DNA from 3 places in the Arthrobacter sp. NicSoilB4 genome. Region 2 is predicted to be linked to each of the others. Evidence: riboswitches for the same ligand, from Rfam matches in the RefSeq annotation. Region 2 holds a riboswitch; each other region holds the start of a gene.

Region 1 (3,269 bases), 1.8 Mb from region 2:
AACCAGCCGCCGGTTTCGACGCCGCCCCCGCTGCGGGTTTCCCGCGGTTGGGGTTGCCCTACCGGAAAACGCTGTCCGGGACTAGCCTGTGCCCCATGGACTGGAAACTTGAACTCGTCTTTGTCCCCGTGTCCGATGTGGACCGCGCCAAGGATTTCTACGTCAACAAGGTCGGGTTCAACGCCGACTACGACGAGCGGCCCATGGACGGCATCCGTTTCGTCCAGCTGACCCCGCCCGGTTCAGGCTGCTCGATCGCCATTGGCGAGGGCCTCAACGACGCCCCGCCCGGCACGGCCCCCAGCCTGCAGCTGGTGGTCAGCGACATTCAGGCCGCCCACCAACAGCTCAAGGACAACGGCGTGGACGTCAGCGACGTCGATGTCCAGGACTGGGGGCACTTCGTCTACTTCGCAGATCCCGACGGCAATAAATGGGCGGTGCAGTACCTGCCCAACCGTCCCAACGGCTAGACACCCCTAACCGAACCGACCCGGGGTAAGGCCCGGGTTCCCGCGGATTGTCGCGGACACAAGCGAGGCCCCGGATCCAGCGGATCCGGGGCCTCGCTTTAGCGCTCTTACAAGGGCACTTCATTCCGACGTTCGCGTCCGCCGGGTCTGGTGTTTAGTACCAGTTGTGGGCGTAGTGGAAGTTCAGGGCACCACACGGTGAGCCGTAACGTTCCTTGACGTAATTCAGGCCCCAGTTGATCTGGGTCCGGTAGTTGGTCCGGTAATCAGCGCCCGCGCTGGCCATCTTCTCGGCCGGCAGGGACTGGACCACACCGTAGGCCCCGCTGCTCTTGTTGGTGGCCGTCGTCTTCCAGTCCGACTCCTTGGTCCAGAGCTTATTGAGGCACTGCATCTGGTCTGCGGCCCAGCCATGGGAGCCCAGCTGGCTGGCTGCGTAGGCCTGCGCGCCGGCAGGGTCGTCGATGGCAACGGGGGCGGGCGCCGGTGCCGGCTCGGGCGCGGGTGCCGGTGCGGGTGCCGGCGCAGCTGCCGGGGCCGGTGCTTCGGCAGGCTTGACCTCGGCAGGCTGGGCCGCGACATCGCCGGTGGGGATGGTGGTCTGGTTGACGACACGGACGCGCTCAAAATCGAGGGGCGTCAGGGGATCCGCCGTGGTGGCTGCGTCAGTGGAAGTGCCCGCGCTGGCATTGCGGGCAGCTGTCTCGGACGCGTGTCCGGCGGCGCCGACCCCCACAAGCACCGCGCAGGTCGCGGCAACAACAGCCGCCCGGCGGCCCCTGGAGCCGAAGTTCTTGGCAAACCGGGACAGGCCTGAAGCGGGCTTGGCCGGTTCGGCGCGGTGGCGCGACGGCTCGGAGCGGGTCTTCGTGGTAACGCCTTCAGGGCGCGTTTGTGGCTTAAAGTCAGTCATGTTCGCCTCTCAACGCCTGCGGAGTTAGCTGTCGGGTTCGGATGAGGTCATCCGGCCGCACGGAATCTCACGTGTCGGCTTCACCCCAAGGGTGCAAGATGCAGAAATGCCCGGGAACTCTGGGTCCCCCGCCTCTGCCTGGTCCAGCGGAATCCGGGAGGCGGCAGAGTTTGGCGTGCATCCGGATATGCGGCGTCAGTGATGGCCGCACCCTAAAAACCGTACAGGACCCGGATGCTTAAGTCACATTTGGGTAACGGGGATCACGACGGCGGTGTGGCGGCTTGCGCCGCCGGAACCTCTTCGACAGCCGGGCCGGGCGCGGGCAGCCGCACCACAAATTCGGTCCTGCCCGGCACCGACGTCACGCTGACCGTCCCCCCGTGGGCCTCAACAATCGACTGCACGATCGAGAGTCCCAGCCCGCTGGTTCCTTCGGCGGAAGTCGGCGGAGGGGTCCCTGTGGAAGCACTCGTGGCGGACGGGGGCCGGGGCGGGCGGAGCGGGAGGTGCGGCAGGGGTAGGCGGACGGTTGCCGGCGTCGTCACTGGCACCGGATTCTTCCGGGAGGCATCCGCCCGGGTGAAGCGGGCAAAGACGCGGCCCACAAACTCGGGGGCGATCCCGGGCCCGTTGTCCGTCACGGTCACCACGGCACTCCCGTCCGGGGTGCGCTGCACGCCGGTAACCACCGTCGTGCCGGGTCCCGTGTGCTTGCGGGCGTTGGAGAGCAAATTGGCCAGCACCTGGTGAAGCTGGGTGGCGTCGCCGCGGACCACCACGGGCTCTTCGGGGAGCTCCAACTGCCAGACCCGGTCAGGGGCCATCACCTTCTCGTCACTCACTGTCTCCACGGCCAGCTGGGTGAGGTCCACATCTCCGAGCTTGAGCGGTTGGCCTTCATCCAGCCGGGCGAGCAGGAGCAGGTCCTCCACCAGGGTGGTCATCCGCTCCGACTGGCTCTGCACGCGGGCCAGGGACTTCTGCCCGTCGGGGGTGAAATGTTCGGTCATCCGCATCAGCTCGGTGTAGCCACGGATGGCGGTCAGGGGCGTGCGCAGTTCGTGTGAGGCATCCGCCACGAACTGGCGCACCTTCATCTCGCTCTCCTGCCGGGCTTCGAGCGCGTTGGAGACGTTGTCCAGCATCAGGTTCAAGGCATGGCCAACGCTGCCCACCTCGGTTCCCGGATGGGCCGCCGACGCCGGTACGCGGACGGCAAGTCCCACTTCTCCGGCGTCGAGCGGAAGGCGCGAGACTCTCGTCGCCACGTCGGAGAGCTGGTCCAGCGGTTTCATGGTCCGGCGGATCAGCGCCGTCCCGGCCAGACCGATCACAACGAGGCCGCCGGCGGATACGAACACCGTGGTCCAGACCAGGGAGGCCAGCGTGTTCTGTTTCTCCGCGAGCGGGAGCCCGGTCACCATCACGTTGCCATCCGGGGCCTGCACAGCAACCAGGCGGTAGAAACCGGCGGACAGGGTCCGGTTGACGGGCTCGTCGTGCGGAGAAAGCTTCAGGAGGATCTCGTCGTCTTCGTTGGTGAGCGACTTGCGGGTGGCGTCCTCCGCGATAAAACCGGCGCTGCGGACCGAATCGTCCACGATCCTGGCGTTGAGGGTGCCGACCCCCTGGCCGCGTGCCTCAAGGGGATCGGAGCGGCCGCCGGAGCGGCCAAAATCGCGGGCGCGGTCCGAGGCTTGCTGCAACTGCTTGTCCAGCTGCCGGGTCAGGAAGAGGTCCATCGAGGCGTAGCTGACAATGCCGATGGCTCCGCAGATCGCCACGAGCAGTGCCATGGCGACCAGGACAAGCCGGGTGCGCAGATGCCACGTGGCCGGGTCGCGCCAGTTGAGCCTGGAAGGGCTGGTGGTACCGGAGGG
Region 2 (3,269 bases):
GGCCCCGGCGGCGACCTTGCCGGTGAGCTGTTGGATGACGCGGGTCCGTGCGGCCATGTCCGACATGTCCTTGCCCTGGGTGTAGACCACAAACACGACAGCCCGCTCCCCTTGCACCAGAATGCTCGCGTCGTGGAGGTTGCCGTTGAGCAGGCCGTATTTATGGAAGACGTCGATTCCCGGAGGTGCGGCGGCGGGGATCATCACCTCGTAATTGGTGTTCTGCATATAAGAGAGCAGCTGGGCGGTGTTGGCCGAGTTGAGCAGCCGGCCACTGTAGAGCTCCGCGAGGGTCGTCGCCATCTCTGCCGGAGTCAGGCCGTTCACCGTCCGGTCATAAGGGATGCCCAGCGAGGCCGCATAGTCCGTCAGCCCCTTCTGGCCCACGGCGGCCATGATCAGCGCCCACGATTCGTTGTTGCTTTGCTGGACCATTTGCCGGATCTGCTGGCCTGCGGTGGACGCCCCCATCCGGGTTGTCAGTGACGCCTTACCGGTTTCCACCAGATGGTAATAGGCCTCCGCGGCGAGGATCTTCGCGGTACTGGCTGCCACAAACTTGGTCTTCACGCCGTACTCGTGCACCTGGCCGTCACCAAGATCGATCAGGGCCACGCCCACCCGGTACGCCTTGTTGGCCCGGATGACCGCGTTGATTTCGGCGTCGAGCGCCGGCCCTATCAGGCTCTTGGCAGGAACGACGGCGGCCGGTGCCGGGGCCGGCGTCGACTCCGTGGCTGACGGGGATGCTGCCGGCGACGATCCGCCGGTGGCGGACCGCGCATCGGCCGCCGCTGCGGCACCGGAGAGGGCGGACTCGGACCCTGCCGGCCGAGTTCCGTCAGCCGTTACCCGGGACTGGACGGTGGCGTAGACAGTCGCGGCCGCGACCAATGTGAGGACGGTGACCAGCACGACCAGGAACTGCGGGCGGATCCCGCCAATGCGCCGGAGCAGCCCGCCCCGCTGGGTCGTCTCATGTGTGTGGCGGCCGCTGCTGTAATGCCGGCCGGGGCCCCAGGAATCCAACCGGCCTCACCCCCGGCTAATCGGCGCCAGCGCAAAGTCCGATGACGCCACAGGCAGGCTCGCAGGCATAATCTTCCTTCGAAAATAAAGAACCGCGGCGCGGCTATAAACCTAATGCATTCTTCCCCGGGCACGGCCAGAGCGCAAGGTACGGCGCCCGCGCAGCGCGTGAATCTGCTGGTCGGACGCGGCACGCCCCTCTTTGAGGAGACGGATGCCCTGACGCCGGACGCCGCGCACGCAAAAGACCGGTGATCAGCTGCCCCCAAGGCAACCGATCGACCGGTCTTTTGCATGCTGTTAGCGGTTCTGCTAGCCGGCTCGGACGAACGTCACGGGGCCGGTGGCGGTCAGCCAGGACAGCGGGTGCGTCATGGTGGCGTTGACGCCGTTCATGCCGCCGCTGATGGCCTGGCCGTTGCCGGCGTAGATGGCAACGTGGCCGGACTGGACGATGATGTCGCCGGGCTGCGGATCGGCGACTACCTTGCCGTAGTTCAGGAAGGCTGTCGGGCCGATGTTGCCGACAGGGATGCCGGCAGCGTTCAGGGCCTTCTCCACCATGGCGGTGCAGTCCTGCGTGATGCCGATCTGGCCGTAGGCCATGGACAGCAGGGTGGCGTTGACTCCTCCGGCTGCCGGGGCAGCGGCAGGGGCGGGGGCCGACTGGACCTTCACGGTCGCCTTGGCGGCGGCGGGGGCCGGTGCTGCCGGGGCCGGAGCGGCCGGAGCGGCCGCGGGCTTGGGCGCCTCGACCACGGGTGCCGGGGCGGTCTCAACAGCGGGGCGCTCGAAAGTGATCTGAACAGCGGAGTCCGCCATGACCGGTGCACCGACCTGGCCCTTGACGTCAACGGACGACGCCGGGGCGGTGCCGCGCTCGGCCGGGGCATCGGCCGCGTTGGCGGCCATGGCGCCGCTGAGCACCATTCCGGAAGCTGCGACGAGGACGGCGGCCTGGCGGCCAACGGTCCCGGCGGTACGGCGTTTGCTGCGAAGATCGGCGCGCTTGGGCGCACGGGTATTGCTAAAAGTCATTAAAGGAGCCTCTCCCAATGCCTGCGAGGTGAGCTGTCGGATTCGGATGGGAGGCACCCGGCCGCACTCGGGCCCGATCATTGCGGGCCGTGCGGCTTCACCCCAAGACCCCTGGAGAACAGCGGGTCAAAAGTGGTTTCCCCGTCTCTGCCGGACGTTGCTGCGAGTTGTCCCCGGGCCGCGGCAGAGTTAGGCAATCGGCTGGGGAGAGCCCGTCTCGGTAACAACAGGCACTTAACAACGGTAACGGAATGATCACGGCATGTCACATTGAGGTAACGGCGGTGGGGTCCCGGACGCTGTTTTTCCCCTTCCCGGACGCGGCGTCAGGCATAGGATGATGCCATCACCGTTCCTCGAAGCGGAGGCCTGGAAATGAACTATCCCGACGTCAGCACGCACTGTGTCGCCATCTGCCAGCTCAGCAATGAGCCGCAGGAGGACTTCAATGTCAACACCGAGTTGCTGGTCCTGGAAGGCGGGGAGGTCCATGTCTCCACGTGGGATGCCGAGCCCCGTGACGGCGGCTTCGACGTTCACGTCCTGAACGACCGCGTGGACGCCCTGGGTTTTATGGTGGTCACCGATTGGGAGTTCTTTGACGAAAAGGCGTACGCCGTGGTGGAACGCCGGCCGGAACGTTAGGAATCGTCCCCCGTGCGGTACGGGCCGGTCAGAGTTCCAGCTCCGGCCGGTACTTGGCCATGTCAGTGAGCACGACGGCGACTGCACCCTCGTCGACAGCTCCGCCGTCGACAGCGCCGTCGCGATAAGGCGGGGTTGGCCGGGACTCCGGCAGCACCGAACGGGCGTGGCGCACGAACCGGGACCAGTCGCCCGCGCCGGCGCGGAGCTCGCGCAGCGGGCACAGCAGGGCGGCGCGGCGCAGCCAGCCGTCAGGATCACGCACCCACCGGTCCAGGACGCTGTCCGCGCGGACCCTCCCGACGACGTCGAGCCCGGCGATCAGGGGGCCGACGACGTCGATGGCGAGAGGATCGACGACGGCTCTTAGCTGCGCGCTCCGCACGAAGCCCTCGATCCGCGTCAGGTCCGTGTTGGTCAGCAGCCGGACGCTGGACTGCAGGAGGACGACGGCGGCGAGGCGGCGTTCGAAGACCGGCACCTCCCACAGCTCGGAGCTCAGAGCGGTAATGTCATCGTGCGTGAGGTCCGGGTGGCGGCGGAGGGCATCGCGGATG
Region 3 (3,269 bases), 1.6 Mb from region 2:
CGACCGCCATCAGCCCGTCAGCCGAAGCGTCTTGCCCTGCCGCTTCCAGCAGCGTCCTGACGGCGGCGCCCGCCCGGGGCATGTCGCAGGCGAGGACAAGGGTGAACGGCGCCGCCGGCAGGTGCCGGCTGTCCGCGCCGCGGTGCCGTTCCAGGGCGGAAAGCCCTGCCGCGATGGCAGCGGCCGGCCCGGCAAAGGGCGGGTCCTCCCTGCAACTCAGCACTCCTTCCGGCAGCGTTCCCGGGTCGGGCCCGACGACGGCGACTGCTGCCGCGCCCCGCGCGGCCTGCAGGGCGCGCTCGAGGAGGGTGGCGCCGTCGTGCATCAGCCCTGGCTTGGGCACACCCCCCAGCCGGGAGGACCGGCCCCCGGACAGGATGACAGCATCGAATTCCACCGGACCAGCCTAACGCGCTCCGACACTGGCCGTCGGGCTCAGAAGGTCAGGCGCCGGCGAGCCGATTCAGGCGGCGGATTCCGGTAGCAGGAATGGATCCCAGGCAGGGGTGGGCTTTTCCAGCTCCTTGATCTGCCAGGTTGTGCCCTTGGGCGGCGCGGGGCTGAAGCTGAGCTTCCATCCCATTTCGCCCGGCGTGTGGTCGCCTTTGGCATTGTTGCAGCGCAGGCAGGCAGCAACGAGGTTTTCCCAGGAATCCGCACCGCCCCTGGATTTGGGCTGGACATGATCGATGGTGTGGGCGGCCTTGCCACAGTACGCGCAACGGTGCCCGTCGCGGCGGAGCACACCGCGGCGGCTGACCGTCGTCAGGGTGTTGTACCGGGGCCTGATGTAGCGATTCAGGAGAATCACCGAGGGCCGGCCAAGGACGTCCTGCGGTCCGACGACAGGATCGTCGCCCTCCGCCACGACACTGGCCTTTCCAGTCAGGACAAGGACGAGTGCCCGGCGGAAGGTCACTACCGCCAGTGGTTCATATCCAGCATTCAGAACGAGAGTGCGCATCCGCATACCTCTTCACGGCCGCACCCGCCAGGGGCACGAGGGCCGGCTGCCCTCTGCATGGTCGGGCTATGGATCGACAAAACAAGAGTAAACACCGAGGTGCCGTTTCACCGAATCCTTTCTTGCCGTCCGTGGTCCGTGTCGGCCGAAGTTCACGTTGCGGGAACGCAAAGGACCCCTGCCAAATGGCAGGGGTCCTTTGCGTTGTAACAGTTGGTGTCTTTAGCCGCCGACGCGGATGAAGACCGGGCCGGAGCCGACGTTCACGCTCTGCAGGGAGGTGGTTCCACCGTTCCAGCCGCCGTGAACGGCCATGCCGTTGCCGACGTAGACGGCGATGTGGGCCATGCCAGCGCCACCGTTCTGGTAGTACGCGAGGTCGCCCGGCTGTGCCTCGGCGGCGCTCACGGTGCGGCCGAGGGACAGGTAACCTGCCGGCCAGCCGTGGTAGTTGATACCCGCAGCGGCCAGAGCGTTCGTGGCGAGCGCGGTGCAGTCCTGGCCAACGCCGATCTGGGCGTAGGCGGCAGAGGCGATCGTGGCGCCCATGCCGCTGGCGACGTTGGTACCGGCCACGGCAGCGGTGGCGCCGATCTTGGTGCTGGCGGTCTTGGCGGTCGGCGTTTCCTGGACCTTTACGACGGGCTTCGGGGCCTCGACGACGGGGGCAGCAGTGGTGGTGACAGCCGGCTTCTCGTAGGAGATCGCAATGCTGGAAGCAGCCGAGATGGTCGCGGGGGCCGCGGACTGGACTTCGAGCGTGGAAGCGGAGGTGGACTCGCGCTGGACATTGGCCTCAGCAGCGTTGGCCGCGATGCCGCTGGTCAGGACGAGGCCGGAAGCTGCAGCGATGACTGCTGCCTGGCGGCCCATGCCACCGGCGTTGTCTCCGACAGTCTTAGCAATAACAGCCAGCGAGTTGGTCTTGGTGACCTCGGCGCGGTGCCGTGCGTTTGCACGAGTAGTCATTAAGTTCTCTCTTTCGTGATCCTGTGGCCGCGCTTTCAGGCGCAGGCTGAGGACGCTCCGGCATCTTGGGGGTACGCCGGATCGCCCCGAATGGGTTAGTTAGCGAAGGGTGTACTGCGAAGACGCGCCAAAAGCAGAAACTGCGTGCAGGTGCATAGCCTGCGGGCCGGACTCAGCAGAGATTGAGGCGGCGGTGTGAGATCCGTTCCGGGCGCCGGCAAGGGCGGCCCGGGAGTCGGATTTCAGCGGGCTCGTAAGAGCCGCGCAAGCGCGGTGACGCGCAGCATTGTGGCGTGAAGACACGAAAGTAGCCTCTCCCAATGCCTGCGAGGTGAGCTGTCGGATTCGGATGGGAGTCACCCGGCCGCGCCGCTTCCTGGGAAGCTTTGCGACTTAACCCCAAGGCCTTCTTTCGAAGACCAAAATTGGTTCCCCCGCCCCTGCCAGACGATGTAATGCGAACGGACCTTGAGCGGTGGCAGAGCTAGGCAATCCACTCAAGAGCGCCAACTTCGGAAAAGTTGGCGTAGGTCAAACGTACAACAGTTGGGACTCAATGTCACATTCGGATCACGGCGTGTCACAAGAATGCGAGAGCGTCCGATCAGCTTTGTTAAAGCCAGCCGGTCGGGTCAACAACTTCGCCGTTGACCATGACCTCGAAGTGAAGGTGGCAGCCTGTGGAGGCGCCGGTGGTGCCGCTCATCGCCACGACATCGCCGCGGGAGACCTGCTGGCCCACCTTGACGGTGTCTGAGGACAAGTGGTTATAGGTGGTCTCCAGGCCGTTGCCGTGGTCGATTACTACGCGGTTGCCACCACCGTAGGGGTGCCAGCCCGTGAACGTCACGGTTCCGCTGGCAGCAGCCATGACGGCCGTGCCGCACTGGGCGGCATAGTCCTGGCCGCGGTGGAACTCGCCGGAACCGCCGGTGATGGGACTGACGCGGTATCCAAAGGGTGACGCGGTTTTCAGCTGGGCCAGCGGCGCCCCGAGGCTGCCTGCGGAGGCCGCGCGGGTGATCGAACCCACGGACTGGGCGCTCAGCAGCTGCTTGAGCTTTCCGTCCGGGTCGCCTTGGGTGGTGACGGCGGTCCGGTTGAAGTCGATTTTTGCCTCGCCGGCCGTGACATCCGGCTGGACCGCGGCCGAGATGGATCCCGTGGATCCAGTGTTGGTGGCCATGACGGGGCCCGTGGCGGGGACGGTAACGGTGAGGACCAGACCCGTAGCAGCCAAGGCAATGCCGGCTTTTTGCCCCACGCCACTGGCGGCGGCAAAGTCTGTTACCTGGCGGAACGGGCTGCGGCGGCCTCTGCGTTCGTCACGGTGCGG

What was found. A riboswitch is a leader RNA that binds a small molecule or an ion and turns the genes downstream of it on or off. The one in region 2 is predicted to bind cyclic di-AMP.
Region 1: another riboswitch for cyclic di-AMP. It lies ahead of LDO13_RS02525 (hypothetical protein); the one in region 2 lies ahead of LDO13_RS10365 (NlpC/P60 family protein).
Region 3: another riboswitch for cyclic di-AMP. It lies ahead of LDO13_RS03325 (NlpC/P60 family protein); the one in region 2 lies ahead of LDO13_RS10365 (NlpC/P60 family protein).

The regions. Positions count from the first base shown of each region.
Region 1 covers NZ_AP024653.1:527,704-530,972, forward strand. The annotation lists gene upp (uracil phosphoribosyltransferase) at 1-2, shown strand, start outside; gene LDO13_RS02520 (VOC family protein) at 96-473, shown strand; gene LDO13_RS02525 (hypothetical protein) at 628-1,386, opposite strand; cyclic di-AMP (ydaO/yuaA leader) riboswitch at 1,385-1,572, opposite strand; gene LDO13_RS02530 (HAMP domain-containing sensor histidine kinase) at 1,650-3,269, opposite strand, start outside.
Region 2 covers NZ_AP024653.1:2,296,913-2,300,181, forward strand. The annotation lists gene LDO13_RS10360 (serine hydrolase) at 1-1,029, opposite strand, end outside; gene LDO13_RS10365 (NlpC/P60 family protein) at 1,342-1,959, opposite strand; cyclic di-AMP (ydaO/yuaA leader) riboswitch at 2,072-2,273, opposite strand; gene LDO13_RS10370 (hypothetical protein) at 2,443-2,712, shown strand; gene LDO13_RS10375 (DNA alkylation repair protein) at 2,741-3,269, opposite strand, start outside.
Region 3 covers NZ_AP024653.1:704,019-707,287, reverse strand. The annotation lists gene LDO13_RS03335 (NTP transferase domain-containing protein) at 1-397, opposite strand, end outside; gene LDO13_RS03330 (HNH endonuclease) at 464-964, opposite strand; gene LDO13_RS03325 (NlpC/P60 family protein) at 1,187-1,933, opposite strand; cyclic di-AMP (ydaO/yuaA leader) riboswitch at 2,241-2,424, opposite strand; gene LDO13_RS03320 (M23 family metallopeptidase) at 2,547-3,269, opposite strand, start outside.